One region of the Labrys sp. E2SS-1L genome, then DNA from elsewhere that is predicted to be linked to it. Evidence: predicted binding sites of a transcription regulator. Region 1 holds the regulator's gene; each other region holds the start of a gene.
What was found. The regulator PhoB, encoded in region 1, activates phosphate uptake and scavenging genes when phosphate is short. The targets are predictions, from matches to a motif close to TGTCATNNANCTGTCAT.
Positions count from the first base shown of each region.

Region 1 (7,062 bases):
GTCCTCGATGCTTTCGTCGGGGGTGGTTTCAACCTGATCGACACTGCCGATGTCTATTCATCCTGGGTTCCCGGCAATCAGGGCGGCGAATCCGAGGTCATCATCGGCAAGTGGATGAAGGCTCGCGGCAATCGCGCCGACATCGTGCTCACCACCAAGGTCGGCTCGGAAATGGGGCCGGGCAAGAAGGGCCTGTCGCGCGACTACATCGTCCAGGCGGTGGAGGACTCGCTCAAGCGCCTGCAGACCGACTATATCGACCTCTATCTCTCCCATTGGGAGGATCCGGAGGTCGAACTCGAGGAAACGCTGGGCATCTATGCCGAGCTGGTCAAGGACGGCAAGGTGCGGGTGATCGGTAATTCCAATCATAGCGCCAATACCATGTTCAAGGCGCTGGCGATCAGCACCAAGGAGATGTGGCCGCGTTTCGAGAACCTGCAGACGCAATATAATCTCTATGATCGCTCCGGTTATGAGCGCGAGCTCGAGGCTTTCTGTCTCAAGAACGAGATTGGCGTGACCAGCTATTTCTCACTGGCCAAGGGCTTCCTGTCCGGCAAATATCGCAGCGAAGCCGATTTCGCCAAGAGCAATGCGCGTGGCGGCGACATGGGCACCTACCTCAACGAGCGTGGCCTGCGCATCCTCGCCGCCCTGGACGCGGTGGCCGAGGCCAAGAACGCCACGCCCGCCCAAGTCGCCATTGCCTGGCTGATTGCAAGGCCCGGTATCGTCGCTCCGATCGCCAGCGCCACCAGCGTCGAGCAGCTCTCCGACCTGATCAAGGCGACCGAGCTCAATCTTGGTTCGGCCGAGATCGAGCAGCTCACCAAGGCGAGCGCATAATTTTCCTGTCGCTGTCGAAAGCGAACGGGATGGCGCGTCATTGTCATGCCGGCGCATCATGCGCCGGCGGAGACAGGAGGAACCCATGCAGTTCGCAATTCTGATCTACAGCAGCGAAGAAGCCATGCTGAAGGCGGATCCCGCCAACAAGCAGCAGATCCTAGCGGCCTATCAGGCCTATACGCAGGCGCTCCAGTCGGCCGGTGCCCTCGGCCCCTGGAGCCGCCTGCGCCCGACGGCTTCGGCCACCACCGTGCGCATCGCCGACGGCAAGACCCAGGTGCTCAACGGGCCCTTCGCCGACACACGCGAGCAGCTCGGCGGCTTCTATATCATCGACGTGCCGGACCTGGATGCCGCGATCGGCTGGGCGGCGCGCTGCCCGAGCGCCGCCATCGGGACCATCGAGGTCCGGCCGATATGGGACCCGAAGGACTATTGAGCGAACGGCCCGAGCCGGTGTCTTCAGCCCCCGCAGCCGAGCTTGCCGAAATCGTGGCGCGACGCAGCTATGGCCGGCTCGTCGCTCTTCTCGCGGCGCGCTCGGGCGACATTGCGGGGGCCGAGGATGCCCTGGCCGACGCCTTTGCTGCGGCCATGGAACATTGGCCGGCGGGCGGCGTGCCCGTCAATCCCGAAGCCTGGCTGCTGACCGCGGCCCGGCGCCGCCAGATCGATGCGGCCCGCCGCGCCAGGCTGCGCGGCGAAAAGGCGGACGAGGTCAGCCGCCATGTCGAGGCCCTCGCCTCGGAGCAGGGCGAGCGGCATGCCGTGCCCGATGAGCGCCTGCGCCTGATGTTCGCCTGCGCCCATCCCTCCCTCGATGCCACCGTGCGTGCGCCCCTGATCCTGCAGGTGATATTGGGGTTCGATGCCGGCGCGATCGCCAGCGCCTTCCTGGTCTCGCCCGTGGCGATGAGCCAGAGACTGGTGCGGGCCAAGGCCAAGATCAAGCAAGCCGGCATCCCCTTCCGCATCCCGGAGCCCGACGAGTTGCCCGGCCGTCTCGACGCGGTGCTGGAGGCCGTTTATGCCGTCTATGCCGAAGGCTGGGCCGATCCGGAAGGGGCTCATGCCCGCGAGCGCAATCTGTCGACGGAGGGTATCTGGCTCGGCCGGCTGCTCGCCTCGCTCCTGCCCGGCGAGCCGGAAGTGCTGGGACTGCTGGCCCTGATGCTGCACGCCGAAGCGCGGCGGGCGGCGCGCCGCGGCCAGGGCGGCGATTATATTCCGCTGGAGCAGCAGGACACCACGCTCTGGGATGCGGGACTGATCGAGGAGGCCGAGGCCTTGCTTGCCCGGGCCGGCCAGGTCCGCCAGATCGGCCGCTATCAGCTGGAAGCCGCGCTGCAATCGGCCCATGCGCATCGACGCATCTGCGCGACGACGGACTGGGCCGCGATCGTCACATTGTATGAAGCCCTGGTTCTGCTGACAGCTTCTCCAGTGGCCGCCATCAACCGGGCCGTGGCGCTCGCCCGCCTCATGGGGCCGCAGGCTGGTCTGGCTGCACTTGACGAGGTCGCCGGTGACGGACGCATCGTCGATTACCAGCCCTATTGGGCCGCGCGTGCGGACTTGCTGGTGCGGGCCGCCAGACCGGAGGAGGCCCGCAATGCCTATTTGCGGGCGATCGGCCTGGAGAGCGATCCGGCCATCCGCCGCTATCTGCAGGCACGCCTGGCGGATTTGGCGGCGTGACTGCGCGGCGAGGGAGGAGGGCGGATATCGTCGCCCACTCTTGCTCTCTACGTCGCGCAGCCCCTAACCCTCTCCCCGTAGGAGCGTGGTGAGGGCGCAACGCAGCCTTGGCGAAGCGGAGCGAGCGGGCAATGCCCACGAAACGCGCTCAGGATTGCTTGGCGAAGGTCTCGTCGAAGGAATAGCCGGCACCGCGCACGGTGCGGATCGGATCGATCTCGCGCGTGCGGTTCATCGCCTTGCGCAGGCGGCCGACATGCACGTCGACCGTGCGCTCGTCGATATAGACGTCGCGGCCCCAGACGCTGTCGAGCAACTGCTCGCGCGCGAAGACGCGTCCCGGTGCCTGCATCAGGAATTCGAGCAGGCGGAACTCGGTCGGGCCGAGGCGGATCTCGCGATTGCCGCGATGGACGCGCTTGGTCTCGCGGTCGAGGGAGATGTCGCCGGCCTTGAGCAGGGAGGCGACGTGATCGGGCTTGGCCCGGCGCAGCAGGGCACGCACGCGGGCCGAGAGCTCGGGCACGGAGAAGGGCTTGACGACATAGTCGTCGGCGCCGGTGGCCAGCCCCCGCACGCGTTCGGTTTCCTCGCCGCGCGCCGTGAGCATGATCACCGGCAGGCGCTCGGTTTCCGGGCGCATGCGAATGCGCCGGCACAATTCGATGCCGGACAGGCCCGGCAACATCCAGTCGAGCAGAACCAGGTCCGGCACGCTTTCGCGCAAGCGGATCTCGGCGTCGTCTCCGCGTGCGACACTATCCACCTCATAGCCTTCGGCTTCGAGATTGTAGCGCAGCAGCAGGGTCAGCGCTTCTTCGTCCTCGACGATCAGAACCTTGGGAGGCATGGCCTATCCCTTGTTATTTAGCCGGCACAGGAAGGTCGACGAGATCGGTGCTGTTGTCCGCCTTGGGCCGCTCTCCGGCCGGCGATTCACCGGTCACGAGATAGTGGACCGTCTCGGCGATGTTGGTGGCGTGGTCACCGATGCGCTCGATGTTCTTGGCGCAGAACAGCAGATGGGTGCAGAAGCCGATATTGCGCGGATCTTCCATCATGTAGGTCAGCAATTCGCGGAACAGCGAGGTATACATCGCATCGATCTCGCCGTCCGAGCGCCAGACCGAGAGGGCTTCCTCGACATTGCGTTGGGCGAAGGCGTCGAGCACCTGCTTGAGCTGCTCGAGTACCAGGTCGGCCATGTGGTCGAAACCGCCGAAGAGCTGGGCCGGCTGGGCGTGACTGTGGATGGCCACCACGCGCTTGGCGACATTCTTGCCGAGGTCGCCGATCCGCTCGAGGTCATTGGCCACCCGCAGGGCCGAGACGATCTCGCGCAGGTCGAGAGCCAGCGGCTGGCGCTTGGCGATGATCAGGATGGCCCTGTCCTCGACCTGGCGCTGCAACTTGTCGATCGCGGCGTCGAGATCGATCACCGCCTTGGCGCGCTGGGTGTCGCGCTTGAGCAGGGCTTCGACGCTGTCGGCTACGCTCTTCTCGGCATAGCCACCCATTTCGGCGATCATGTTGCGCAGCTCGCGCAGTTCCTGGTCGAAGGATGTAACGATATGGTCGGACATGCCGCCTCCAAATGAATTCGACGCTGGCCGAGGGATCAGCCGAAGCGGCCGGTGATGTAATCCTGCGTACGGCTGTCGTTCGGGGTGGTGAACATCTTGTTGGTCTGGCCGACTTCGATGAGGTCGCCCAGATAGAAGAAGGCCGTCACATCCGCGCAGCGCGCCGCTTGCTGCATATTGTGCGTGACGATCACGATGGTGAAGTCTCGCTTCAATTCGTCGATCAATTCCTCGATCTTGGCGGTCGAGATCGGATCGAGCGCGGAGGTCGGCTCGTCCAGCAGGACGACTTCGGGCTTCACCGCGATGGTACGGGCGATGCACAGGCGCTGCTGCTGGCCGCCGGACATGCCTAGGGCTGAAGCGTGCAGGCGGTCCTTGACCTCGTTCCACAAGGCGGCCTTGGTCAGGCACCATTCGACACGCTGGTCCATCTCCGCCTTGGAGATGGATTCATGCAGCCGCACGCCGAAGGCGATGTTGTCGTAGATCGACATCGGGAAGGGCGTGGGCTTCTGGAACACCATGCCGATGCGGGCGCGCAGCACCGCCGGGTCGATCTCCTTGCCGATGACGTTCTGGCCGTCGAGCAGCACGCGGCCCTTGGCGGTCTGCCCCGGATAGAGGTCGTACATGCGGTTGAGCACGCGCAGCAGAGTCGACTTGCCGCAGCCGGAGGGACCGATCATGGCGGTGACCTGCCGGTCGATCATGTCGAGATTGATGGCCTTGAGCGCATGCTTCTCGCCATAATAGAAGTCGAGATTCTCGACCTTGAGCTTCACGGCGGCGGCTGGATCGGCGAGGGGGCGTTCGGCAACCGCGATGGAGGCTTGGGGGGTAGCGGACATGGGAGCACTCATTTCTTGGGAGCGAGCACGAAGCGGGTCAGGATATTGAGCGCCAACACGCCGGCGGTGATGAGGAGGGCGCCGCTCCAGGCCACCGAGACGGCCTTGGGATCGGGATAGGGCGCGAGCTGGTAGATGGCAGCCGGCAAGCTGGCAAAGGCATTGCCGAGATTGAGCGACCAGTTGGAATTGCCAAAGGCCGTGAGCAGCAGCGGTGCGGTCTCGCCGGCGGCGCGGGCCAGGGCCAGCAGGATGCCGGTAACGATACCGGTGCGAGCCGAGCGCCAGGTCACGAAGGTGATGACCTTCCACATCGGCGATCCCAGGGCAAAGGCGGCTTCACGCAGGCTGATCGGCACCAGCGCCAGCATGTCCTCGGTGGTGCGCACGACCACCGGCAGGATGATGATGGCCAGCGCCACCACACCGGCCCAGCCGGAGAACCCGCCTGTCGCCACCACGATCATCTGGTAGACGAACAGGCCGATCAGGATGGACGGCGCCGAGAGCAGGATGTCGTTGATGAAGCGCACCGCATCGGCGAATTTGCTGCCGCGGCCGGCCTCGGCCAGGAAGGTGCCGGCCATGATGCCGATCGGCGCACCGATCAGGAGGGCGAGCAGTACCATGACGAGAGAGCCGACGATGGCATTGCGCAGGCCGCCATCGGCCATGTCCTTGGTGAAGAGGTCCATGGTCAGCGAGGGCAGACCCTCGCGCAGCAGCGTGAACAGGATCCAGGCCAGCGCCAGCAGGGAGATCGCGGCAAAGCTGATCGAGACGACCTTGTAGGCATAGTCGAGGGCGCGGCGGCGGGCGAGACGGGCGCTGCTTTGGGCGAGATGGGCCATGATGCTCTCCCTTACTTGGCGTTGGTGCGCACGAGCATGCGGGAGATCGCAAGCACGATGAAGGAAATCACGAAGAGCACGAAGCCCAGCTCCAGCAGCGACTGGCTGCGCAGCGAGCCGGCCGGCGCGTCCGGGAATTCGTTGGCGATGGTGGAGGCGATGGTCGCGCCCGAGGAGAACAGCGAGGCCGATATTCGGTTGGCGTTGCCGATCACGAAGGTCACCGCCATCGTCTCGCCCAAAGCGCGGCCGAAGCCGAGCATGACGGCGCCGACCAGCGCCGTGCGGCCATAGGGCACCGAGACGTTGCGGAAGACTTCATAGGTGGTGGCACCGACGCCATAGGCCGATTCCTTCAGCATGGCGGGCACCGATTCGAGGATCTCGACGAACATCGCGGTGATGAAGGGAATGATCATCAGGGCCAGGATGATGCCGGCCGTGAGCATGCCGGCGCCGTTGGTGGGGCCCTTGAACAGATAGCCGAGCACCGGCACGTGCGAGAGGACGGAGATGATCGGCGGGTAGATCGTCTGGGCCAGGATCGGCGCCACGATCAGCGACCCCCACATGCCGAAGATGATCGACGGCACGGCCGCCAGGAGCTGGATGGCGATGCCGATCGGTCGCCGCACGCTCTGGGGCGCGATCTCCGTGAGGAAGAAGGCGATGCCGAAGGACATCGGCAAGGCAATGATCAAAGCGAGAATGCCGGTGAACAGCGTGCCGTAGATCATGACGCCGGCGCCGAATTTCTCGGTGACGGGGTTCCAGGCGGTGGACCAGTAGAAGCTCGGCCCGAAATGGGCCAGCGCCGGCCAGCCGCCATAGAAGAGCAGCACGACGATCGAGCAGAGCAGGATCAGCACGAGGGAGCCGCAGCCATAGAGGGCGGCCTTGAAGATGGGATCCAGGTTGGCGCCCGGAACCGTCTTGGCCCCGGGCGAGGGAGAACCCTGCGCGACCTTTGCGGCCGAGTTGGATGCGTCCAGCGAGGAGTCGGCTACGGCGCTCATGGCGATGTTCCAGCCTGTGATTCGATCAGGGACGACGACCCGGCGCAGAACTGCGCCGGGTCGGGGGTTCAGCTTATTCGTAGACGGCCTTGCCGTCGGCAGCCTTCACTTCGCTCTTCCAGGCGGTGCGAACGGTATCGATCACCTCCTTGGGCAGCGGGATGTAGTGCAGCTTCTCGGCCGTCGCGCCGCCATCCTTGTAGGCCCAGTC
Region 1 is NZ_CP172712.1:1,766,016-1,773,077, forward strand. Features, by position in the region: gene ACIGJE_RS08095 (aldo/keto reductase) at 1-849, shown strand, start outside; gene ACIGJE_RS08100 (YciI family protein) at 935-1,291, shown strand; gene ACIGJE_RS08105 (RNA polymerase sigma factor) at 1,288-2,550, shown strand; gene phoB (phosphate regulon transcriptional regulator PhoB) at 2,699-3,400, opposite strand; gene phoU (phosphate signaling complex protein PhoU) at 3,414-4,133, opposite strand; gene pstB (phosphate ABC transporter ATP-binding protein PstB) at 4,169-4,996, opposite strand; gene pstA (phosphate ABC transporter permease PstA) at 4,993-5,835, opposite strand; gene pstC (phosphate ABC transporter permease subunit PstC) at 5,847-6,851, opposite strand; gene pstS (phosphate ABC transporter substrate-binding protein PstS) at 6,925-7,062, opposite strand, start outside.

Region 2 (7,062 bases), 2.1 Mb from region 1:
GCCGGCTCGATCCGCATGGACGGCAAGGAGATTTCGGGGCTGGCGCCTAACCAGCGCAATGTCGGTATGGTGTTCCAGGCCTACGCCCTGTTCCCCAACATGACGGTGGCCGAGAATATCGGCTTCGGGCTGAAGATCGCCAAGAAGCCGCAACCGGAGATCGATGCCCGCGTCAAGCAGATGCTGGAGATGATCAAGCTGCCGCAGATCGCCGATCGCTATCCCTTCCAGCTCTCCGGCGGCCAGCAGCAGCGCGTGGCGCTGGCGCGGGCGATTGCGGTGCGTCCGAAGATCCTGCTGCTGGACGAGCCGCTCTCGGCCCTCGACGCCAAGATCCGCGTGTCCCTGCGCGACGAGATTCGCGTGCTGCAGCAGGAACTCGGCATCACCACGCTCTTCGTCACCCACGACCAGGAAGAGGCGCTGTCGATGTCCGACCGCATCGTGGTGATGAGCGCCGGGCAGATGGAACAGGTCGGCACCCCCTTCGAGATCTACAACTTCCCCAAGACCCGCTTCGTCTCCTCCTTTGTCGGTACGCTCAACTTCCTCACCGGCGCGGTCGTCGATGCCGCTGCCGGGCGTTTCTCCGTCGACGGGCAGGAAGTGATCACCAGCCGCGGCCTGCAGGGCGCCAGCAATGGTGAGACGCGCACGCTGGCCCTGCGCCCGGAAGCGGTGGTGCTGGGCAGCGGTGGCGAGGGGCGCAACAGCCTCACCGGCCGCATTGAGCTCGTCAGCTTCCTCGGTTCGATCGTACGCATCCGCGTGCGCTTCAACGAGAATGTGGTTTCGCTCGATACCTTCAACAATCCGGGCGCCCCGCCGCCGCAGATGGGCGAGGACGTTACGGTATCCTTCGGCCGCGGCGACCTGCAATTGCTGGAAGAGGCCGAGAAGGTCGCGGCTTGAGAATAGAGCTCCCTTCTCCCCTTGTGGGAGAAGGTCCCGGCAGGGGGATGAGCGATCTTGGGACCCTTCCTGATCACCTTCCGGGGAGCCGCCAATAAAGAGAGGTTTCATCAACCCCTCATCCGGCGCTTGGCATCACCGCGCTCAGTCTTTCAGCGGCCCGTTCCTCAGCCGCGAGAGATCGAAGTCGCGGATATCCCTGAGCAGGTCGACCAAAGCCTGTGCGCCGAACTCTGCCGAGAGCTGGCCATTTTCGGGCGTCGCCTTGCTGGCGTCGCCCGCCGCCCCCTCGGGGCGAATGTCCTGGGCCATCCAGCCGAAGCCGCCGGGGCGGCCGGTGCGCAGATATTTGAAGATCTCTTCCATCTCATAGGTAACAGGGCGGAAGTCCTTGGCCTTGTCCATGCGCACGAGGTCGGGGCGGAAGGCGAGCATCAGCGCCGTCTCGATCTCGCCGGCATGGATGCCCAGGCGGGTTTCGTCGTCCGAGAAGGCGCCCTTGGGGTAGCCGAACATGTGCCAGGACGTGAAGGCGACCAGCATGCCGTGGCGTACGCGCAATTCGCGGGCGACGATGTCCATCGCCGACATGTTGCCGCCATGGGAATTGACGATCAAAAGCTTGCGGATGCCGGCCCGATGCACGCTCTCGCCGATCTCGGTCCAGGCCCGGATCACGGTTTCGGCCGAGAGGCTGAGGGTGCCCGGGAATTCCAGGTGCTCGTTGGACTTGCCGATGGTCTGGATCGGCAGGAAGGTCGCCGGAATGTCGGCCGGGATCAGCGGGATGGCACGGTCGAGATAACCCCGCATGATCATCGAGTCGACCCCGACCGGCAGATGCGGGCCATGCTGTTCCACGGCGGCGATCGGCAATACTGCGATCCAGTTGGCGGTATCGCCGGTGCGGAAATCCTCCGTCGTCATCTCGAACCAATGGCGGCGGGGCAGGGAAGCGGTGGTGGTCATGATCGAATCCAGGGCGGGAACTGCCTGAACCATAGCGCTGCGAGGCGCCATTTCAACGCCCCGCTTGCTGCGATCATCGAATCACCACCCGGATGACGGAGCGCTGTCGGGGGTGGGCCGCGGGCGCCAGCGATAGCGCTGACCGGAATTGGGCTTGGTCGGGTTGTTGGAGGGGGTGATCACCGGACCGGGCCTCGGATAGCGGGGCGGCCTCTGGACCACCGGCCCCTCGTTCCAGACGGGTGGGCGGCGCCGGCGCGGCGGGATGTAGATCGGCGGTTCGTCGCCATAATACGGCCCGGGCTCGTCATAGACCCGCCGTCGGCTACGGGGGGCGTCCGGGATCATGGTCTGGCGTACTTCCCGCCGCCTGCTGGAGCGGGGTGGCGGCGGGCTCCAGGATTTCATGCGGGGCGCGGCGGGGGCGGGCACGGCGATGGGCGTGGCCATCGGCGCCGCCGGGGGTGGGGGAGGTGCGCAGGCAGCGAGACTATCGCCGACGCTGAGCGAGGCGGCGGAGGCGGCGGTGTTCAGCCAGAGCAGCCATTCGCCCAGGAATTCACTCGACCAGGACGCCACCGGGCCGGTGTCGTAATCGACGATGAGGGTCGGCGGCGGCAGCACGAACACGGCGATGCCCCGTACGATCTTGAAACGCGTCACCGGGGTCGAGCCGGCGAAAGTGCCGGCTGGCGCGGCGGAAGGCCCGTCGTCGCAGCGATTGCCGAGCTTGACCGTCTCGATGAAGGTCCATTGCCTGTCGACGTTGAAATTGGCGAGGCTGATCTCCTGCTGGTCGCTTGCAGGTGGTGTCGGCGCCCAGCCGGTCCAGTCACCACCGCTGCGCCAGATCACCCAGGCGGGGCTCCACTGCGTGCCGGGCACCCAGACCCAGCCATTGCTGCCGTCCGAGGCCCAGCGTCCATAGTGATGGACAATCTTGCCCCAGACGGAGGGATCGTCATACGTCCAGCCGTAAGTGCGGTCATAGACCCAGCGGCAGGCTGGATAGGGATGCCAGCCGGCGGGGACCACCGAGGGTTTCCAGACTTCGCCGTAGCGTTCGGAATAGATGTATTGGCCGTAGCCCGACAACACGGCCTTGAATTCGTCGAGGCTGGGCGCCTGCGCCTGGATGGCGGCGACGGGCGCAGCCCGGGCCGGGTCGGTCAGAGCGCCGGGAGCGGGCAGGACGGCGCACGCCAGCAGGAAAGAAGAAACGAGGCCAAGCCCCCAATGCCGACTCGTGCTGGCCATAGCAAACCCCTCCATGGGTTATTGCTTCGATCGCAGCCGATCCTGAACCTGTCTGGGGGAGACGTCCGTATCAATTGGCACGTGGATCAACTGAGATCCGGCCACAAAATGAAACCGCCGGTACCGGATGATGCTCCGGTCCGGCGGTCAACATACACCAGCGGTGACTGGTTCAGTGCAGCCTCTCGGCGCTCTTCAATCTTGCAATTTCGTCTTTGAGAAGGAGTTTCTTACGCTTCAGCTCTGCGATTTTGAGGTCATCCGAGGAGGGATGAGCCAGTGCGATGGTGAGTTCTGTTTCAAGAGCGTGATGTTTGCGCTCCAGTTCGACCAAATGCGACTGCACAGGCATTAACGGCTCCTTGTGTCACAGTTCCGACATTCAACGTTCTCACGAAAAGGCGCGCATGTCGAAGGAAAATCGCGGATTCCGACGTTGAATCGATTGTGCAAAGCAACAATAAATTTAGTCAGAACAATAGCTTACCGCACGGTAATGCAGTGTGGCCGGGCCAAAAAGAATGCTGGATCAAAGGCCTAGGAAGGGCTTGTGAAAGTTGTCCGGCAAGCTTCGCCAAACGGGTGTAAATAGATGGCGATATCTTGCCGCAGCGCTTGCGGGCGAGGAATCGGCTCGGCATAGTTCGGCACCGTGCCCGGATGGGCATGGAGCGGCAGAATGGTCGAAATACCGAAGCTGCCATTCGGAATGGAAGGGTATGGGCTTGTCAAATCCGCTCACCGAGGAGGAGGAAGCCGCGATGGTTGCGGAGCTGGGGCAGCTTCGCCAGGAACACCGCGATCTCGATGCCGCGATTGCCGCTCTGGAACAGGTGGGAACGCCCGACCGTCTGCAGCTTCAGCGCCTGAAGAAGCGCAAGCTCCATCTCAAGGACCGCATGTCCCTGCTCGAGGACCTGCTGACGCCGGACATCATCGCCTGACGCTTGATCGCCTGACGCTTGTGATCGTCGGGCATGGCCTCGGCGTGGCTTCGACGGGGATGGAAGGCGATCCGGACGATCAAACCGCCTTGCCGCTGGCGATTTCGGCGAGCACCCAGTCCCGGAACGCCTTGATCATCGGCTTGTCCGCCTTGGCCCTCGGCGCCACCAGGTGATAGGCGAATTCCGGCGCGATCTTCAAAGACAGATCGAAGGGGCGTACCAGCCGGCCCGCAGCCAGGTCGTCGCCCACAAGGCTGGTATTGCCGAGCGCTACGCCCTGGCCGTCCACGGCCGCCTGCAGGGTCATGATCGACTGGCTGAAATGCAGGCCGCGCGTGGGATCGGGCTTGTCCGCCTTGGCGGCCATCAGCCACATGCGCCAGTCCGGCCACATCGAATCCTGACTGTGCCAGTCGAGATGGATCAGGGTGAAATATTGCAGATCGTCGGGTTCCCGCAGGGGCACGGGCCCGTGCAGAAGCTGGGGGCTGCAGATCGGAAAGACGTCCTCGACGAACAGGCGATCCGAGCGCAGGCCGGCATAGGCGCCGCGGCCGAAGCGGATGGCGACGTCGATTTCCTGGCGGCTGAAATCGGCGAGCGTATCGGAAATGTCGATGCGCATGTCGATATCGGGAAATTGCTGGCGGAAGCGTGGCAGGCGCGGCACCAGCCATTTGGCGGCGAAGGATGAACCGGAAGAAACGGTGAAACTCATGCGCTGGGTGGTGTTGGCGGCCCGGCGCAGCGCTTCGTCGATGGTACGCAGGGCGCCGCTGGTCGATTCGAGCAGCTCTTCGCCGGCATGGGTGAGCTTCATGCTGCGGCTGGTGCGGAAGAACAGCCGGGTGCCGAGGCGGTCTTCGAAAGCGCGGATCTGGCTGCTGACCGCAGCGGGGGTCACATCGAGCTCGATCGCGGCCTTGGCGAAGCTCAGATGGCGAGCGGCGACGGCAAAGGTCCACAGCGCTCCCAGACCGGCTCCCGATTTGCTCATGCTCACCCTATGATCATCAAGCTTTTGTTGATGGTGAAGAAAGGTCATCCCCGTTGATAACCTAGCATAAACCATTGAAAATAGGAAACATATCGCAAGAGCGCATTTACTTTTTGTTGAGGGTACGAGTATGTCGAGCGTCGAATTCCACGAAGATGAATGGGGCCGGCACTGGAGCTATGCCCCGGCCCTGCACGGGACGCAGGTGCGCCTGCATTATTCGATCGTCGCCGCTGTGGTGGGCGCCACCAACGCCGCCGTCGAGGCGGCCTCCACCGGCCTGGCGCAGTTCAGGAGGCAGGATCAGGCAGCCGCGAAGGCGGGGCGCCAGCGCGACCTCTATGGCGACGACGACGTACCGCCTGTCGGCTATGTCCGTTACGAGGGCGTGCGGGACGAATTCGGGCGTCCGCTTCCATAAGCGTAGAGACCGGTAATTCGGTGGGATATGAGGGCGTGATCGTCGATCGCGCCCTTTTCCTGTTGCTGGTACTGCCGGGATTCGACGCAGCAGGGGCCGGCGAAGAGGCGCTGCGCCGGGGATCGTGGGCACCGTCGATGGCTTACGCAAGCAAAAGGGCCTTTCCGCCCCGGCGGAAAAGCCCTTTTCGATGACGGAGTTGGACTGGCCGGCGAGGGCGTCAGTCTTCCTTCTGCTTGATGCCCTTGAGCTTGGCGAACACGTTGGCGACGTCGAGTTCGTCCTCGTCTTCCGTCTGGCGCGGCTTGTTGCCGAGTGAAGCGAAGGGGTCGTCCTGCCTCTGGCTCCGGTCGGCTGCCGGCCCCGTGGTGATCTCGGCAGGCAGCAGCGTGGCGCTCTCGGCCTCGGGCGGCCGGTCCTTGGAGGCCCGGGCGACTTCGAAGTCGAGGTCGATCTGGGTGCACAGGCCCAGCATGACCGGATCGGCCGGGGTCAACTGCGCGGTGTTCCAATGGGTGCGGTCGCGGATGGCTGCGATCGTCGTCTTGGTGGTGCCGACCAGACGCATGATCTGGGCGTCCTTGAGCTCGGGATGGTTCTTGACCAGCCAGAGAATGGCGTTGGGACGGTCCTGGCGCCGCGAGACCGGCGTATAGCGCGGGCCCTTCTTGACCTTGGCGACGGCGATCTTGACCTTCGGTTCGGCCAGTCGGAGGCGATGATGGGAATCGCGCTCGCCGCGGGCGATCTCCTCACGGGTGAGCTGGTTGGAGATCACGGGATCCTGGCCCTTGATGCCGGCCGCGACTTCACCGTCGGCAATGCCCTTGACCTCCAACGGATGCAGTTTGCAGAACTCGGCGATCTGGTCGAAGGTGAGGGCGGTGTTCTCAACCAGCCAGACAGCAGTGGCCTTCGGCATCAGCGGGGCGGTCGACATTTGCATCTCCTCGGAAAGCATGGGCTCGCTGCCGCCTCGCTCCAGCCTCCTGGAACGAAGCCCGACGCGAGCTGATTGTCGGGATTCAACACTTCATATAGTCGTCGTCGGCTCGAAAGGAAAGCCTGTTACGCCGCTTTCTCGCCAGGATTGTCGAGAAGGAACCGTCCTGGCTAAGGTGATCGCCTCGAGGGGCTAATGCGCGAGGGCGTGATGACGAGGCGGAGCCAGGGCGGAATCGGGCGTCGTCGGGTGCTGCAAGCAATATTCGGGCTGGCCGCTGCCGGCGTCACAGCCGTGGCGGCGCGCGCCGACGAAAGCTTTCGCGAAGAGGTGGTCGCCCTGCTGCGCCGACGGCGGCCTGCTTTGGCATTCACGCTGCCCGGCGATGATCCCGAGGGTATTCATGTCAAGGTCGGCGGGAATACGCTCCAGGTCTATCTCGGCAATCTGGAGCGTCAGCTCGGCAAAGCGAGGGGGATGGACCGGAAAGGGCAGATCCTCGACTTTTTCGACCGTATCGTGGCAGTCAGGCCCGCCGATGACGAAGAGCGCGCGCGCTGGCAGGAGGCGCGAACCAAACTGCGCCTGCAGGTCGTGCCGATCGAATATCGCCGGC
Region 2 is NZ_CP172712.1:5,221,201-5,228,262, reverse strand. Features, by position in the region: gene ACIGJE_RS24490 (ABC transporter ATP-binding protein) at 1-912, shown strand, start outside; gene ACIGJE_RS24485 (creatininase family protein) at 1,057-1,881, opposite strand; gene ACIGJE_RS24480 (DUF6600 domain-containing protein) at 1,963-3,138, opposite strand; gene ACIGJE_RS24475 (YdcH family protein) at 3,311-3,490, opposite strand; gene ACIGJE_RS24470 (YdcH family protein) at 3,858-4,082, shown strand; gene gcvA (transcriptional regulator GcvA) at 4,162-5,082, opposite strand; gene ACIGJE_RS24460 (hypothetical protein) at 5,213-5,503, shown strand; gene ACIGJE_RS24455 (DUF1013 domain-containing protein) at 5,724-6,443, opposite strand; gene ACIGJE_RS24450 (DUF1444 family protein) at 6,642-7,062, shown strand, end outside.
Region 2: a site for PhoB is predicted at 3,504-3,520, ahead of ACIGJE_RS24475 (YdcH family protein). Genes of this name have one in related genera too.

Region 3 (7,062 bases), 2.6 Mb from region 1:
ATGGTTATGTCCATATCGTCGGGCGCGGCAAGGATCTGGTGATTACAGGTGGCTACAACGTCTATCCCAAGGAAGTGGAGACGGAGATCGACGGCATTCCCGGCGTGTTCGAAAGCGCCGTCATCGGCGTGCCGCATGCCGATTTCGGCGAGGGGGTGACGGCGGTCGTGGTGCGCAAGCCCGGCGCCACGGTGGAGGAGCAGACGATCCTCCAGACCCTGGAGGGGCGTCTCGCCAAGTTCAAGCAGCCCAAGCGCGTGCTCTTCGTCGACGAATTGCCGCGCAACACCATGGGCAAGGTCCAGAAGAACGTGCTGCAGACGACCTACAAGGATCTTTACGTGCGGGGATGAGTATGGTGGCCTTCTCCCCCCGCGGGTATCGTCAACTCTCTTGAGTTGACTAGAGGTCCCGGCAGGGGGATGAGGGGAGAAGCATGACCTTCCAAGACATGCGCCGACACCCCTCATCCGCCCCCACGTTCTTTACTTGAACGCGTGGTCCTTATGGGACCACGCTACGGCACCTTCTCCCGCAAGGGGAGAAGGTTTTCGGCCTCAGCCCAGCTTCGGCTCGAGCTGCGTCGACCACAATGCCGCATCGGCGGCGTCGCGCAGGGTGACGGTCATCACCCGCGTGTTGGCGGCGATGGCGACATGGCCGAAGAATTGCAGGCCGGCCGCGGGCGACAGGTTCTGCTGGCCGCCTTCCGGCGCCTTCACATATTTGAGCTCGGGCCCGAAGGTCATGTCGAGGTCGTTGGGGCCGAACGTGCCCGAGTGGAGCGGACCGGAGACGAATTCCCAGAAGGGGTCGAAATCCTGGAACGCCGCCTTGTCCGGGTTGTAGTAATGGGCGGCGGTGTAGTGGACGTCGGCCGTCAGCCACACCGTGTTCTTGACGCCGGCCGCCTTGATGAAGCGCAGGAGATCGGCGAATTCGAGCTCGCGGCCGAGCGGCTTGCCATTGTCGTTGTTCGAGACGGCCTCAAAGCCCTTCTTCTGGTCGGCCTTGTCCCACACCACCAGAGCCAGCGGCATGTCGGCGGCGATCACCTTCCAGGTCGCCTTGGAATTGGCGAGCTCACGCTTGAGCCAGGCAAGCTGCTCGGCGCCGAGGAAGGCCGCTTCCCCGCCTTCGGTGGTCTGCAGATTGGCGCCGTTCGGGCCGCGATAGGTACGCATGTCGAGCATGAAGACGTCGAGCAGCGGGCCGTATGGGATCTTGCGATAGACCCGGCGCGGCTCGGCCAGCGTGGTGGCGATCGGCATATATTCGTGGAAGGCCTGTGCGGCGCGCGCCGCCAAGGCCGCAATCGACTTTTCCTTGTAGCGATCGTCGCTGAGCAGGTCCTTGGAGGACGACCAGTTGTTGGTCACCTCATGGTCGTCCCACTGGGTGATGACCGGAACCTGCTGGTAGAGAGCGCGGAAGTTCTTGTCCATGAGGTTGTATTTGTACTGTCCGCGATATTCGTCGAGGGTCTCGGCGACCTTGGACTTTTCCGGCGTGACGATGTTCTTCCAGACGGTGCCGTCCGGCAGCTTCACCTCGGGCTTGATCACGCCGTCAGCATAGATGTTGTCGCCCGAATGGATGAAGAAATCCGGATTGTGCTTGAGCATGGCCGAATAGATCTTCATGCCGCCGCGGTCGGCATCGATGCCCCAGCCCTGGCCGGCCGTGTCGCCGGACCAGACGAAGGAGACGTCACGCAGTCCTGCCGGGGCCGAACGCAGGTGCCCAGTGACCACTTCGCTCTCGACGCTGGTATGGGCGAGGTCCTGGAAGCGCACGCGGTAGAAGATCTCCTGATCGGCCGGCAAGCCTTCGGCCAGGATCTTCACGGTGTAGTCGGTCTCGGGCGAGGCGGTCACCGTCGGCAGCCGGTTCACCGTCTTGAAGCTCTCGGTCGTCGACCATTCGAAGATCGCATTGGCCGGGCGGTCCGTGCGCGACCACAGGACGGCCCTGTCGCCGGCGACGTCGCCCGACTGCAGGCCGGCCGTAACTTCGGGGCGGTCGGCGGCGCGGGACAGGCCCGGCATGGCGAACGTACCCGTGGCCCCGAGCAGGCCGGTTGCGGCGGTTGCGGTAAGGAAGCGGCGGCGTGACAGAGGTCTTTCGATGAAGCGCATGGCGACTCTCCAGCTTGAAATGCGCTCCTTCTTGGCCATCGACATGACAGTGGCATGTCAAATGGTTGGAGGAATTATAAAGAGGGTTGTCGGCATCGAACGTTCCCACGCTTTCGCCAGACGGATTCATGAGTCAGGCGGCCGGTGATGTGGCATAGGAAAGGTCGGCATTCGTCCAGTGAATCGGGGAATCGATGGTTGCTTCGAGCTGTTTCGGCGTTTGGCACAAGACCGTTAGAACGACCCTGCTAGCCGGTATGATGCTGGCCATCGGTTTACCGGGGAAGCCGGCCGTCGCCGGGCCTGCGACAGATGGCGGTGCCAGGGAGATCACCGACGCCTTGGGCCGCAATCTCGGCAAGGTCTGGATCGACAAGGGCGTCATCAGCGTGAAGCCTGATGGCGAGGGCTACGATCTCGCACTCGCCATCGGTAGTGCCAAGCTCGGCCTGCCCGGCGATGGGATGACATTCAGCCTGAAGCCTTTCACCCTCCGGCTCACGCCGAAGGGAGAGCGACGCTTTGCCTTCGAACTTCCCAAATCCACACTCGAGCTGACTTACAGGAACCCAGCCTTGTTTTTCAGCGAAGAAGGATCGCGTCGCTTGGTGAACTGTTCCGGCGAAGGCCTGCTCGATCTGGATGCCTTCCTGGTTTCGGAGGGCAATCTTCAATGCGAAAGCAGCACCGCCTCCAACTCCGTCGGTGTCTTTGGAGGGGAGGGCAAGACAGGGCTCATCAGTCTCAAGTTGGCCGGCACGGCGGTGGCGGACGGCAACATCGATGGCCGGATATCCTATGAGGTATCGAGTTTTGTCGAAACCTTCGCCGCCAAGATTGGCGATGCCTTGCCGACGTCGCTGCCGAAACCGGAGATGACCACCAAAGTCGACGGAATTCGTCACGATTTTTCCGTTTCGGGCCTGAGGAAGACTGGATTGACGACAGCCTTTGCTTTTCTATCCGATCGGTTTCTCCGCGGGCCTGGCACTGCAACGCGCGCGGAGATTGAGGCGCTCGCCAAGGGCGTCATGCCGCTTTGGAGCAATGCCTCGCTGAAGTCGCACTACGAGAATCTGAGTTGGGGCACGCCTCGTGGGCCGATCAAGTTCGCCGTCATCGACGCAGCCATGAAGAATGAGGGCCTGGTCGAGCATACCGACCTGGATGGGACCTTAAGTGTTTCCGGCATGCAGGTACCCGGAACCGTGCTACCCAGTTGGGCCGCCATCCTGGTGCCGGAGAAGATCACGCTCGATGCCAGGTTGAAAGATCTCGATCTGGAAAGCCTTGTCGATGGCGCGATCGAGGTGGCTACCAGGGGCGGCTCGCCGGTGCCAGGGGAAATGCATGCTCTTTTGTTGCGTGTCTTCAGCAATAATCGGGCGACACTCGCATTTGATGCGACGGCAACGGCCTCCGACTACGACATCAAGGGGCAGGGGATGACGTCGATGTTCCCCTCGCAAGGAGGGAAGGCTATCATTTCGGCTGCGGGTGTCGATGCCATAGACGCAGTTCTTGCCAAGGCGGCTGTTTCCGATCCCATGTCCCGGCGCGCTGCGTTTGGGGTCGCCTTCCTCAAGGGCCTGGCAAAGACGGGGTCCGATGGCCGGTTGATCTGGAATGTCGAGTTCGAGAGGCAGATGAGCAAGATCACGGTGAACGGCCAGTCCTTTGGGCCCGGGACGCGCCAGTAGCAACGCTGTCTGGTGATTCAAACACATCGCTTGCAGCAAAATTTCACAGGCAGCACGCTTTCACCTGTGGCACAAAGCGTTGGGAGATTTGGCGGAAACGTCAAGAATCGCAAAGACACGCCGAACCAGAGAGCTGGAGCAAAGTAGAGTTTCCGTCCAAATGGCTTTGCTCCAGGGGACGAAATCTTTCACATGGCAGACCGGGTATTTTATGATTTTCCTGAAGAAATCTGAGCGTAAATACGGTGTTCGGAGCCGGGTCATTCTGGCCAGCGTGGCGCTTGTCACGCAGGTCTCCTCACAGGCCCTGGCTGAACCCGCCACCGAGCAAGGCGCCAAGGCGATCCGCGACGAGATCGCCCGCTATCTCGGCCCGAAAGTGTTCGAGAAGGGTATCGTCACGGTCAAACCCAATGGCGAGAGCTATGATCTCACCTATGATGTCAGCAGCAGCAAGCTCGGCCTGCCCGCAGATGGCGCCCAATTCAGCTTCGGCCCGTTTACCGCCCGCCTGATCCCCCAGGGGGGCGGTAAATATGCTTTTGAGCAGAACAGTCCTGCGCTCGATATGGTCTACAAATCGGGCAAGGCCGGACCGCAGAGCGAACTGGTCCAGCGCTTGAAGAATTGTACCGGAAAGGGCGTCTATGATCCCAAGGCCGAGCAATTCACCGAACAGGCCATGCGTTGCGAGTCCGCCGCCCTGACGATGCGTTCGCCGCTCGAGGACATCGACGCCACCGTCGGCAAGATCGATTTCACCATCACCGGCAAAACGGGGGAGGCCGGCACGACGGATCTGAACGTGACGGGCGACCTGCTGGACCTCGTCGAGACGGTTACCGTCAAGGATCCCGCCAATCCGGCGCCGCCGATGGTGCTGCGTGCGGATCGCGTGCACGAGACTTTCGTGGCCAATGGCTCCAGTGGCGCGCAATTCATGCAGGCCCTGGCCTATTTCGCGGCCCGCAAGGTGGGGGACAATGGCAAGGCGGCCCAGGAGCAGGCGCGGGCCAAGCTGAAGGCCGTGCTGCCGCTGTGGAAAACACTGTCCGCGCAGATCCGCTATGACAACATGACGGTGGGGACGCCCAAGGGCATCATCAGGATTGCCACGGTGGATACCAACCTCGCTTCGAACGGTCTGGTGAAGACGGGCAATGTCGGCCTGAATCTGGCCATGAGCGGCCTTGCCCTGCCGGATGGCATGCTGCCCGACTGGGCCAAGTCTCTGGTGCCGGAAAAGGCGACGCTCGATTTCAACCTGACCGGGCTCGATCTCGAGACGATCGCCGGCAAGATGATCGAGGTTGGCACCGACACCAAACCGGCTCAACCGGATGCGCTCAAGGCGGCGCTGATGCCATTGCTTCTGGCGGGCCAGCCCAAGCTCGCTTTCGGCCAGAGCCTGACGGCGCCCGCCTTCGACGTGAAGGGGCAGGGGGAGACGTCGCTGCTGCCAGCGCAGCAGGGCAAGGCGACGGTTTCGGCCTCCAACCTAGATGAGATCGCCGCCGCTCTCGGCAAGGCCGGTGCCTCCGATCCCGGGCCGCAGCGTGCGGCCATGGGCATCGCCTTCCTCAAGGGGCTGGCCAAGACCGGGCCGGACGGCCGGCTGACCTGGGACATCGACTTCGACAGTCTTGCCCGCAAAGTCACGGTGAACGGTCAGTCCTTCGGGCCGGGCGCGCAGAAATAGAGCGCTCCCAAACGGCGGGCAGGATTCCGAGGGCGGCTTTACCGAAAGGCTGCCCTCTTCGCGTCTGGAGCAGCCCGATCAGGCAAGTTCCTTGGCCAGCAAATGGCGGACTTCCGCCACAAGGGCGGATTCGCCGGCCTGGGGCGGCAGGATGGAGAATTCGATGTTCGGCATGGCCGGCAGGCCGAAATCGCCATCGAGAGTGGCCATGCCGGCCGGTATGGCGGAACGGTTGAGGCAGGCCAAGCCCAGGCCGGCGGCGAGCGCCAAATGCAGGCCGGCGACCCCGGCGGCCGAATGGGCGATCTCGTAGTCGATATCGCTTTGGTTGAGCGTGCGGATGATCAGGCGCTGAAGGGAACAGGCCTCGGGAAGCACGACCAGCGGCAGACGCCGGGCCGCATCAAGGGCAAGGGCGGGCGAGGCGATCCAGGACAAGGGCTCGCGGCCGAGCCGGATGCGGCCGTCCTCGTCGGACGCACTGTCGTCGTCGAGAAGGCGCATGGACAGGCCGATGTCGAAGTCGCGGCGGTTTTCGATCATCAGGCTCTGGCGGGTCGCGACATGCAGCTTGAGCTGCGGATAGCGCTCGCGCAGGCGCTTGAGCAGGAGCGTGATCGTCGCCGGGCGGAAATAGTCGGTTATGGCCAGGCGCAGATCGCCGGCGAGCGGCATACCCAGGACATCGCGAAAAGCCTCCTCGCTGAGTGCCAGCAGCCGGCGTGCGTGCACGACCAGGCGTTCGCCGGCGGATGTGAGGCTGGCGCCGAGCTTGCCGCGCACCAGCAAGGTCACGCCGCAATGCTGCTCGAGCTTGCGCATCTGTTCGCTGACAGCCGATTGCGAGCGATGAACCCGTGGCGCTGCTGCCGACAGGCTGCCTGTCTCGGCGATGGCGACGAGGGTCTGCAGGAGATCGAGGTCGAAGGGGCGCATTTATCCATCTGCTTTCCTGATGGATGATATCATATATTCCCGATTTTCCGATTGGAAGCGTGCCGTTATACAATTGCGATCCGCGTTGAAGGAGCCGACGGGCCGTCGGAGTTTCAAATGTCTAGTCTACGATTGTATATGTTCCAGTCCGGCACCCAGCGCTGCAAGCTGCGCCACATCAAGATGAATCAGGGCGAGGGGGAGGATTGCGAGATCCCGGTACCCTGGTTCCTGGTGATGCATCCGAAAGGTGCAGTGCTGATCGACGGTGGCCTGGCGGCGGAGGGCCTTGCCGATCCCAAGGCCTATTGGGGCGGCAGCGTCGAGGTCTTCCGCCCGGTGATGGCACCCGAACAAGGCTGCCTCACCCAGCTTGAAGCGCTCGGCATCCGGCCCGGCGATATCCGCTTCGTGCTGCTTTCGCACCTGCATTCGGATCATACCGGCGCCATCGGGCGCTTTCCCAATGCCACTCACATCGTGCAACGCCGGGAATATGAATATGCCTTCACGCCGGACTGGTTCACGGCGGCGGCCTATGTCCGCCGGGATTTCGACCGGCCGGGTCTTGTCTGGCAGTTCTTGGACG
Region 3 is NZ_CP172712.1:4,339,336-4,346,397, reverse strand. Features, by position in the region: gene ACIGJE_RS20285 (malonate--CoA ligase) at 1-353, shown strand, start outside; gene ACIGJE_RS20280 (alkaline phosphatase D family protein) at 558-2,138, opposite strand; gene ACIGJE_RS20275 (hypothetical protein) at 2,396-3,838, shown strand; gene ACIGJE_RS20270 (hypothetical protein) at 4,050-5,537, shown strand; gene ACIGJE_RS20265 (LysR family transcriptional regulator) at 5,616-6,473, opposite strand; gene attM (AttM family quorum-quenching N-acyl homoserine lactonase) at 6,591-7,062, shown strand, end outside.
Region 3: a site for PhoB is predicted at 2,182-2,198, ahead of ACIGJE_RS20280 (alkaline phosphatase D family protein). Genes of this name have one in related genera too.

Region 4 (7,062 bases), on a different replicon from region 1:
AGACCGGCTATCCCGCGCACCGGCGCGGCGTGACAGATGTGCAAGGCCTTTACGTGGTCGGCATGCCCTGGCTCTGGACCTGGGGTTCGGGGCGCTTCCTGAGCGTCGGCCGGGACGCCGGCTTCGTAGTCGATCATCTCGCGGCGCTACGGGCGAACGAGATGGGCTCGACGCCTGCCCGAATGGCCGTCTGAAGGCACTTCCCCATGAACGCTCCGATTCTGATCGACCGACCGCTCGCACACGAACCGCAAAAGGCGCAGGCCGGCCTTGGCCCGGTGCTCCTCGGCATGCCGCATCTGGCCTTGAACGGCCTGTCGGAGACCTGGCTGCTCAAGGAACTGGGGCATCGGCACTGGCTGATGCTGGCGCAGATGGCCGGCCGGCCGGTACCCGACTTCAGGGACGCAGCCGGTGCACCCGTCTATGCCGCCTTTCGCTCGGTGGAAGTCTGCGAGGCGGCCTTCGAAAAGGCTCGGGAGAATGATGTCCTGCATATCCGCAGCGCGCTGTCGCGGATCTCGCGCACGCAGATGCGCAGCTGCCATGAACTGGCGATCGATGGCGCTTCCATCGGCTCGGTCATCCTGACCTCGGTCTTCGTGCATCGAAAGGCGGGGGCCTCCAACCATTCGATTGCCCGCATTGAGGTTGCAGGCCTGCCCCCATTTGCTGCCGTGACGCCGCCCCAACTTGCGCCGCGCATGCCCGACCATGACCCTCGGATAACCTTCGAGTGCTTGGAGTTCACGCCGTGCCCGAGCCAAGATTTCAACGGAGCCGGCTTTCTGTATTTCACGAGCTTTCTGGCCTTCGCCGACAGGACGGAGTGGGCCCTCACGCCGCCGCCAACACGGATCTGCAACGTTGCGCGACGCGACATCACCTACTTCGCGAACCTCGATCCGGGCGAGGCGATCACGGTCCACCTCGGCACCTTGCATGTCCGGCGTGACCTGCGACTTCTTTGCTGCCGCATCAATCGAAGCAATGACGGCACTCCGCTGGCGGATATCCGTACTTTAAAACGCCTTTGAAGGAGACGCCGCTTTGGCGACAGAAGACTTGGTGGATCAATTCCCATGACGAAAGCGTGCCGCGGGATGGCCGGCGGGCAGCCGTGGGCGACCACCCAATTTCTCACGCAGCGTAGCGGTGCGATAGTCGCGCCACGCCACTTGTCGCGATGAAGGCCATCCGTCCGGCCGCGTCACTATAAGCCGACGGCAGCCCACCGGCGATGAGTCGGCCAGGCGGCCCCTGTTATCGGCCTCAGGCTCCCGCCGATCATGGGTACCGTGCAGGAGAGCCGAGGGGAGTCTCACACGAAAGGCCGGCGGGCTATGCAGTTCCCGCCTTTTCCAGGAGGTGAAGCAGGTCCGGATGATGTTTGGCGGCAACATCCGGATGGGAACGCAGGCGGCTCTTGAGATGGTTGATGCCCACCTCTCTGAAGATCGGATTGAGTGGATCGACCGTTACGCCCCGCTCGCTGCCCCGAAGCTGGTCCGGCAACGGGATAACCGGTATCCTGGCGTGATAGCGGGCACCGAGGAAGAAGGCGACCGAAAAGCGTTCCGTGCCGCGCGGCGGCGTGACGATATCGTGAACGTCGGCGCGCACGAAGCCGTTCGTCGCCATTTCCAGGAGCTCGCCGCTGTTGATGACGAAGGTGCCGGGTACGGGCGGGGCATCGATCCAGACGCCTTCTTCGGTGCGAATACGCAGGCCCGACGTCGTATCCTGCAGCAGCACGGTGACGAAGCCGCCATCCTTGTGCGCACCGACCCCCTGGTCGCTGCCGGCGGCATCGCGGCCGGGGTAGCGGATCTGGGCGCGCTGCCCTATCTGGCTCGGGTCCATGGATCGCTTAGCCAAACATCGCCGCCAGGAAGTAGACCAGAGCCGAAATGATCGCCGCGGCGGGAAGCGTCACGACCCAGGCGACGACAATATTGCTGGCCAGCCCCCATCGAACGGCCGAGACACGACGAGCCGCGCCAACACCGACAATGGCACCCGTGATCGTATGCGTGGTCGAGACCGGAATGCCCAGCCAGGTCGCACCGAAAAGGGTCAAAGCACCGCCGGTTTCCGCGCAGAAACCCTGCATCGGATTGAGCCGCGTGATCTTCGATCCCATCGTATGCACGATCCGCCAGCCGCCGGCGAGCGTACCGAGGGCCATTGCCGCCTGGCAGGACAATACGACCCAGAACGGCACGTAGAAACTCGAACCGAGATAGCCTTGTGAAAACAGCAGCACCGCGATGATGCCCATCGTCTTCTGCGCATCATTGCCACCGTGCCCCAGCGAATAGAGCGAAGCGGAGACGAATTGCAGAATACGGAAGGTACGGTCGACGGCGAAAGGCGTTTGCCGAACGAAGATCCAGGACACCGCCAGAATCAGCACCAAAGCGAGAAAAAAGCCGATCGCCGGCGACAGGAAGATCGCCGAGACCGTTTTCGCAAGGCCTGAGAGCACGACGGCACTTCCGCCCGTCTTGGCGAGACCTGCCCCCACAAGCCCACCAACGAGTGCGTGCGAGGAACTCGACGGAATGCCGAGCAGCCAAGTGAGCACGTTCCACACAATCGCGCCCATGAGAGCGGCAAAGATCACCGCCGGCGTCACGATGCCGGGATCGATGATGCCGGTACCAAGCGTCTCGGCCACGTGCAGGCCGAAGAAAAGGAAGGCGATGAAATTGAAGAATGCCGCCCAGAACACGGCATAATGCGGTCTGAGCACGCGCGTCGAAACGATGGTGGCGATCGAATTGGCCGCATCGTGCAGGCCGTTGAGAAAATCGAAAATGAGCCCGACGGTGATGAGACCGACCAGGAGCGGCAGGGCGAGAGCTGTTTCCATCAGACGTTCTCGATGACGATGCCGCTGATCTCGTTGGCGACGTCTTCGAAGCGGTCGACGACCTTCTCCAGTTCGCCATAGATTTCGCTGCCGATGAGATAGGCCATGGCATTGCTGGTGCCGTTGATGCGGAAAAGGTTCTTCAGCCCCTCTTCGTAGAGCTCGTCCGATTTGTCCTCGACCCGCGTGACCTCTTCGGCGAGGGCGCTGAGCCTTGCCGAATTCGGCCCGATCTGCGTGAGCAGCGGTATCGCTTCGGCGACCAGATGCGCAGCCTCGGCGATCAGCACACCCATTTCCCGCATGCCAGGCTCGAATACGTGCTGTTCGAAGCGCCGAATGGTCTTCACCGTCTTGTTGAGCATGTCGATCGCATCATCCATGGACTGGATCAGATCCTTGATGTCGCCGCGATCGAACGGCGTTATGAAGCTGCGGCGGGTTGCAAGCAGCACCTCGCGGGTGATCTCGTCTGCCTCGTCTTCGAGCTCCACGATGCGGCTACAGTGCTTTTCGATATCGCCCTCGCCCGCCAGCATCGCCTTCATCGCCTCTGCTGCGCCGACGACCGTCTTCGAATGGCGCTCGAACAGGTGAAAGAACTTGTCCTCACGCGGCAGGAGCTTCTTGAACCAGCTGAGCATGCATCGAATCCGGCTGTAGAATTGTCACATAGCGGTCATAGATGAAAACCGTTGCGCGTAAAGGTCCGGTCAAAAAAGAGAACAGCATTCAGGATCTGCAATGGACCGTTCGGCGATCAATGTCCTCGACGCCGGGCGAACGCGACGGCCGCGTCTCGGGCGGCATCGCTCCCAAGACCTTGGGCAGCGAAACCGGCCACCGCTGGCGAACGGCCGTGGCCGGCGATAGGCGGCGGCATCTCAATCTTTCGACACTGCCGCCGGCAGGCGTACGATCATGACAGTGCCGCCCTTTGGATTGTCGCCGGGCTCGACGACGCCGTGATGCTCGTCAACGATCCGCCGAACGATGGCGAGTCCGAGCCCAGTACCTCCGCGTCGTCGCGTAAAGAATGGATCGAACAGATGCGGCAAATCCTCGGCCGCAAGCCCGGGGCCTGAATCGGCGACGCAATACTCGATCCATCGGCTTCCGCCTTCATCCACCGTCGCCCGCGTGGTGACGATCACCTCCGATCCCCTAGGCGCATGCTGCAGCGCATTTTCGATCAGATTGACGTGCACCTGCACCAAGCGGTCGTAGTTCATCATCACCAGGGCGTCTTCCGATACCCGATTGACGAGAGTGACACCCACGGCCTCGGCAGCCGCCCGGCAGGAGCGGAGGGCCTCCACGAGTCCCTTGGCCACCGATTCAACCGCGCGATCATCCGGTGATGTGCGGCCATATTCGAGCAAGGCGGACATCAGTTTGTTCAGCCGGTTCACCTCGCGACGCAACACGCTGCTGAAGCGCGGATTGATCTGGCCGAGTTTTGCATTCGCTTCGATCGCATCAAGGGTGGAGGAAATCCCGAACAGGGGATTGCGCACCTCATGCGCGACGCCGGCCACCAACTGCCCCATAGTCGCCAGAGTTTCGCTGCGCCGCAGTTTCGCCTGCAACGCTTCCCGTTCCCGTTCGGCTTGCTTACGGTCGGCAATCTCCTGGCGCAGGTCTCCCACGCTCTGCTGCAACTCTCGCTCATTCGCCTCCAGCAGATCCCGCGAAACCGTGGTCTCCTGCAACCGTTCGGTCATGAGATTGAATTGTTCGGCAAGCCTGCCGAATTCGTCGCGGCTACGGATGTCGATACGATGATCGAGATCGCCCGCCCTGATCGCTTTGGTGCCGTCGGCAAGCCTCTTCAGGGGTCGATTGGTCGCGAGGGCGAGCCATATTCCAACGGCCAGCGCCACCAGGAAATAGGCAGGAATGAGGTATCGGAGCGTCGCCTTCACATGTTCGATGGCGGTGTCCGCCTTGTCCTGGGGCTCCGACAGATTGCTTGTCAGCATCGGCTGGATCTGATCGTCAAAAATGTCGTCTATTTGTTCGGCGAGTTGGGCGAACCGTCGCGCATCCGCGCTGATCCGGGTCTCGCCGGCGATCAGCGCCCTGGTGTTGGCGAATACCTTTAGATGCCGCCCGCGCAATCCTTCGTGGAGTTGCCGGTCCCGGTCCACCGAGATCAATTCGCGATACCGGGCCAGGGCATTGTGCTGCTCGCCAACCTTCTTAACCAGATACTGGCGTTCCGGATCGGCCGTCCGGTACTTGAACATGGTCAGCCAGAAACCAATTTCAGCGGTTTCGGCCTCGATGTTGGTGAGGGCTAGCAACCTGTCGTTCCTGTCGGGCCGGCCATCCGGTGCCGCCCCTTCGTGTTGGGCGTCGATCAGAGTGTCGATTTCCTCCAGCAGGGCCGTCGTGTCCCCGAATATCGCGTCGAGCCGGTCGCGCTCGTCCATCAGTTCTACGCCGGCAGCGACGAGCCTTTTTTGCTGTGCACGGACCTCGCGCCCCAATCCGCGTGCCCGATCGCTCGTAGCGAGTTGCATGTAGATGGCATGGCGTCCGGTAAAGTCCTCATCGTCCCGTGCTATCTCGGCTTTGACTTTGGGCTGGGGGTCCCGGACATAGCGCAACACCCCGTTCGTATATTCCTCGGCATTCTTCTCCATCTCCAGCGCGGCGATACTGAACGGCACGCTGACGCTGTCGAGCGTCGCCAAATAGCCGGCGACACTGTCCAGATTGCGGTAGACGTGCAGCAGCACCAGCAAGCCGAGCGTAACGATGATGGTGATGCTGGCGTAAATCTTGACCTTGAACATATCGCCCCTGCGACCGCAGAAGGACGCCAATATCCAGGTCCAAGCTGCGGAATGGCGGCCGGTAACAGGCCTTTTACGACGTCTTGATGCCGTAGCTCTTGATTTTCAGGTACAGCGTGCTGCGTGGGACGGCAAGGCGTAGCGCCGCCTGCGCCACCCTGCCCTCCTCTTCCGCCAGGACGCGTTCGATATGTTGCCGTTCGACCTCTTCGAGCGTGAGGTTGGTATCGGGGCTGGCCAAGGTCCCACCGGGCATGAGGTTGAAGCGCAGGTCATGCGGCTTGATGCGGTCGTGTTCACACAGCAATGTCGCACGCTCGAGCACATTTCGCAGTTCGCGTATGTTCCCAGGCCACCCATAGCTGCAGAGAGTTCCCATCGCCTCGTCGGATAGGTCCAGCTGGCGACCACGGCTGGCCGGAATTTGGGCTAGCAACGTGCTGGCAAGCACGGGAATATCCTCTATCCGATCGCGCAGGGCAGGAACCAGAAGCGGAATCGCGCTGATCCGAAAATAGAGATCGCTGCGAAAAGTGCCTTTCCCGACTTCCTCGGCCAGATCCTTGTGGGTGGCTGCAATGAGTGCAATGTCGATCTCGCGCTCGCGAACTGCGCCCAGGCGGCGAAAACGCTTTTCTTCCAGCGCCTTCAGCAATTTGGATTGCACGCGCATATCCATGTCGCCGATCTCGTCGAGGAACACGGTTCCGCCATCGGCGACTTCCAGCAACCCGCACTTGGCGATTACGGCGCCGGTGAAGGCGCCCTTTTCGTGCCCGAATAACTCGGCTTCGAGAAAGTCATGGGACAGTCCCGCGCAGTTGAGGTCGACGAACGGCTCTTCGGCGCGCGGACCATTGCGATGCAGCCATTTTGCAAGCTGGCTCTTGCCGCTGCCTGTCTCTCCCAGAATGAGGACTGGGCTCGATGTACCACGTATCTTGATCGCTTGAGCCGCCAGTTTTTCGATCGCCGCGCTTTGGCCGGCAAACGGATCGACACGTTCGCGGCTTTCACGGGTGGCGACGGCGCGCTGCTGACGCTGAAGCCGCTGATTGGCGAACAAGCGCTTCAGGATGGCATGCAGCACGGGCAGTTCGATAGGCTTGGTCAGGAATTGCTCGGCGCCTTCCTTGACCGCCTCAACCGCCAGTTCAATGGTGCCATAGGCCGTCAGCACGATGAGGGGAACACCGGGGTCGACCTGCTTGAATGCGCGCAACAGATCGAGGGCGGTGCCATCGTGTAACCGGTAATCGATAACCGCGGCGTCCGGTGTGGACGCCTGAAACAGCTCCTTCGCCTTCTGGCAGCTGTCGGCTTCGAAAACGCGGTATCCCTGCGATTCCAGAAAGGCATGCACCCCAAAACGAATGCTATCTTCAT
Region 4 is NZ_CP172713.1:64,396-71,457, reverse strand. Features, by position in the region: gene ACIGJE_RS26125 (MSMEG_0569 family flavin-dependent oxidoreductase) at 1-194, shown strand, start outside; gene ACIGJE_RS26120 (Pnap_2097 family protein) at 291-1,037, shown strand; partial or broken gene ACIGJE_RS26115 (2OG-Fe(II) oxygenase family protein) at 1,342-1,830, opposite strand; gene ACIGJE_RS26110 (inorganic phosphate transporter) at 1,871-2,875, opposite strand; gene ACIGJE_RS26105 (DUF47 family protein) at 2,875-3,519, opposite strand; gene ACIGJE_RS26100 (sensor histidine kinase) at 3,760-5,676, opposite strand; gene ACIGJE_RS26095 (sigma-54-dependent transcriptional regulator) at 5,750-7,062, opposite strand, start outside.
Region 4: a site for PhoB is predicted at 3,542-3,558, ahead of ACIGJE_RS26105 (DUF47 family protein). Genes of this name have one in related genera too.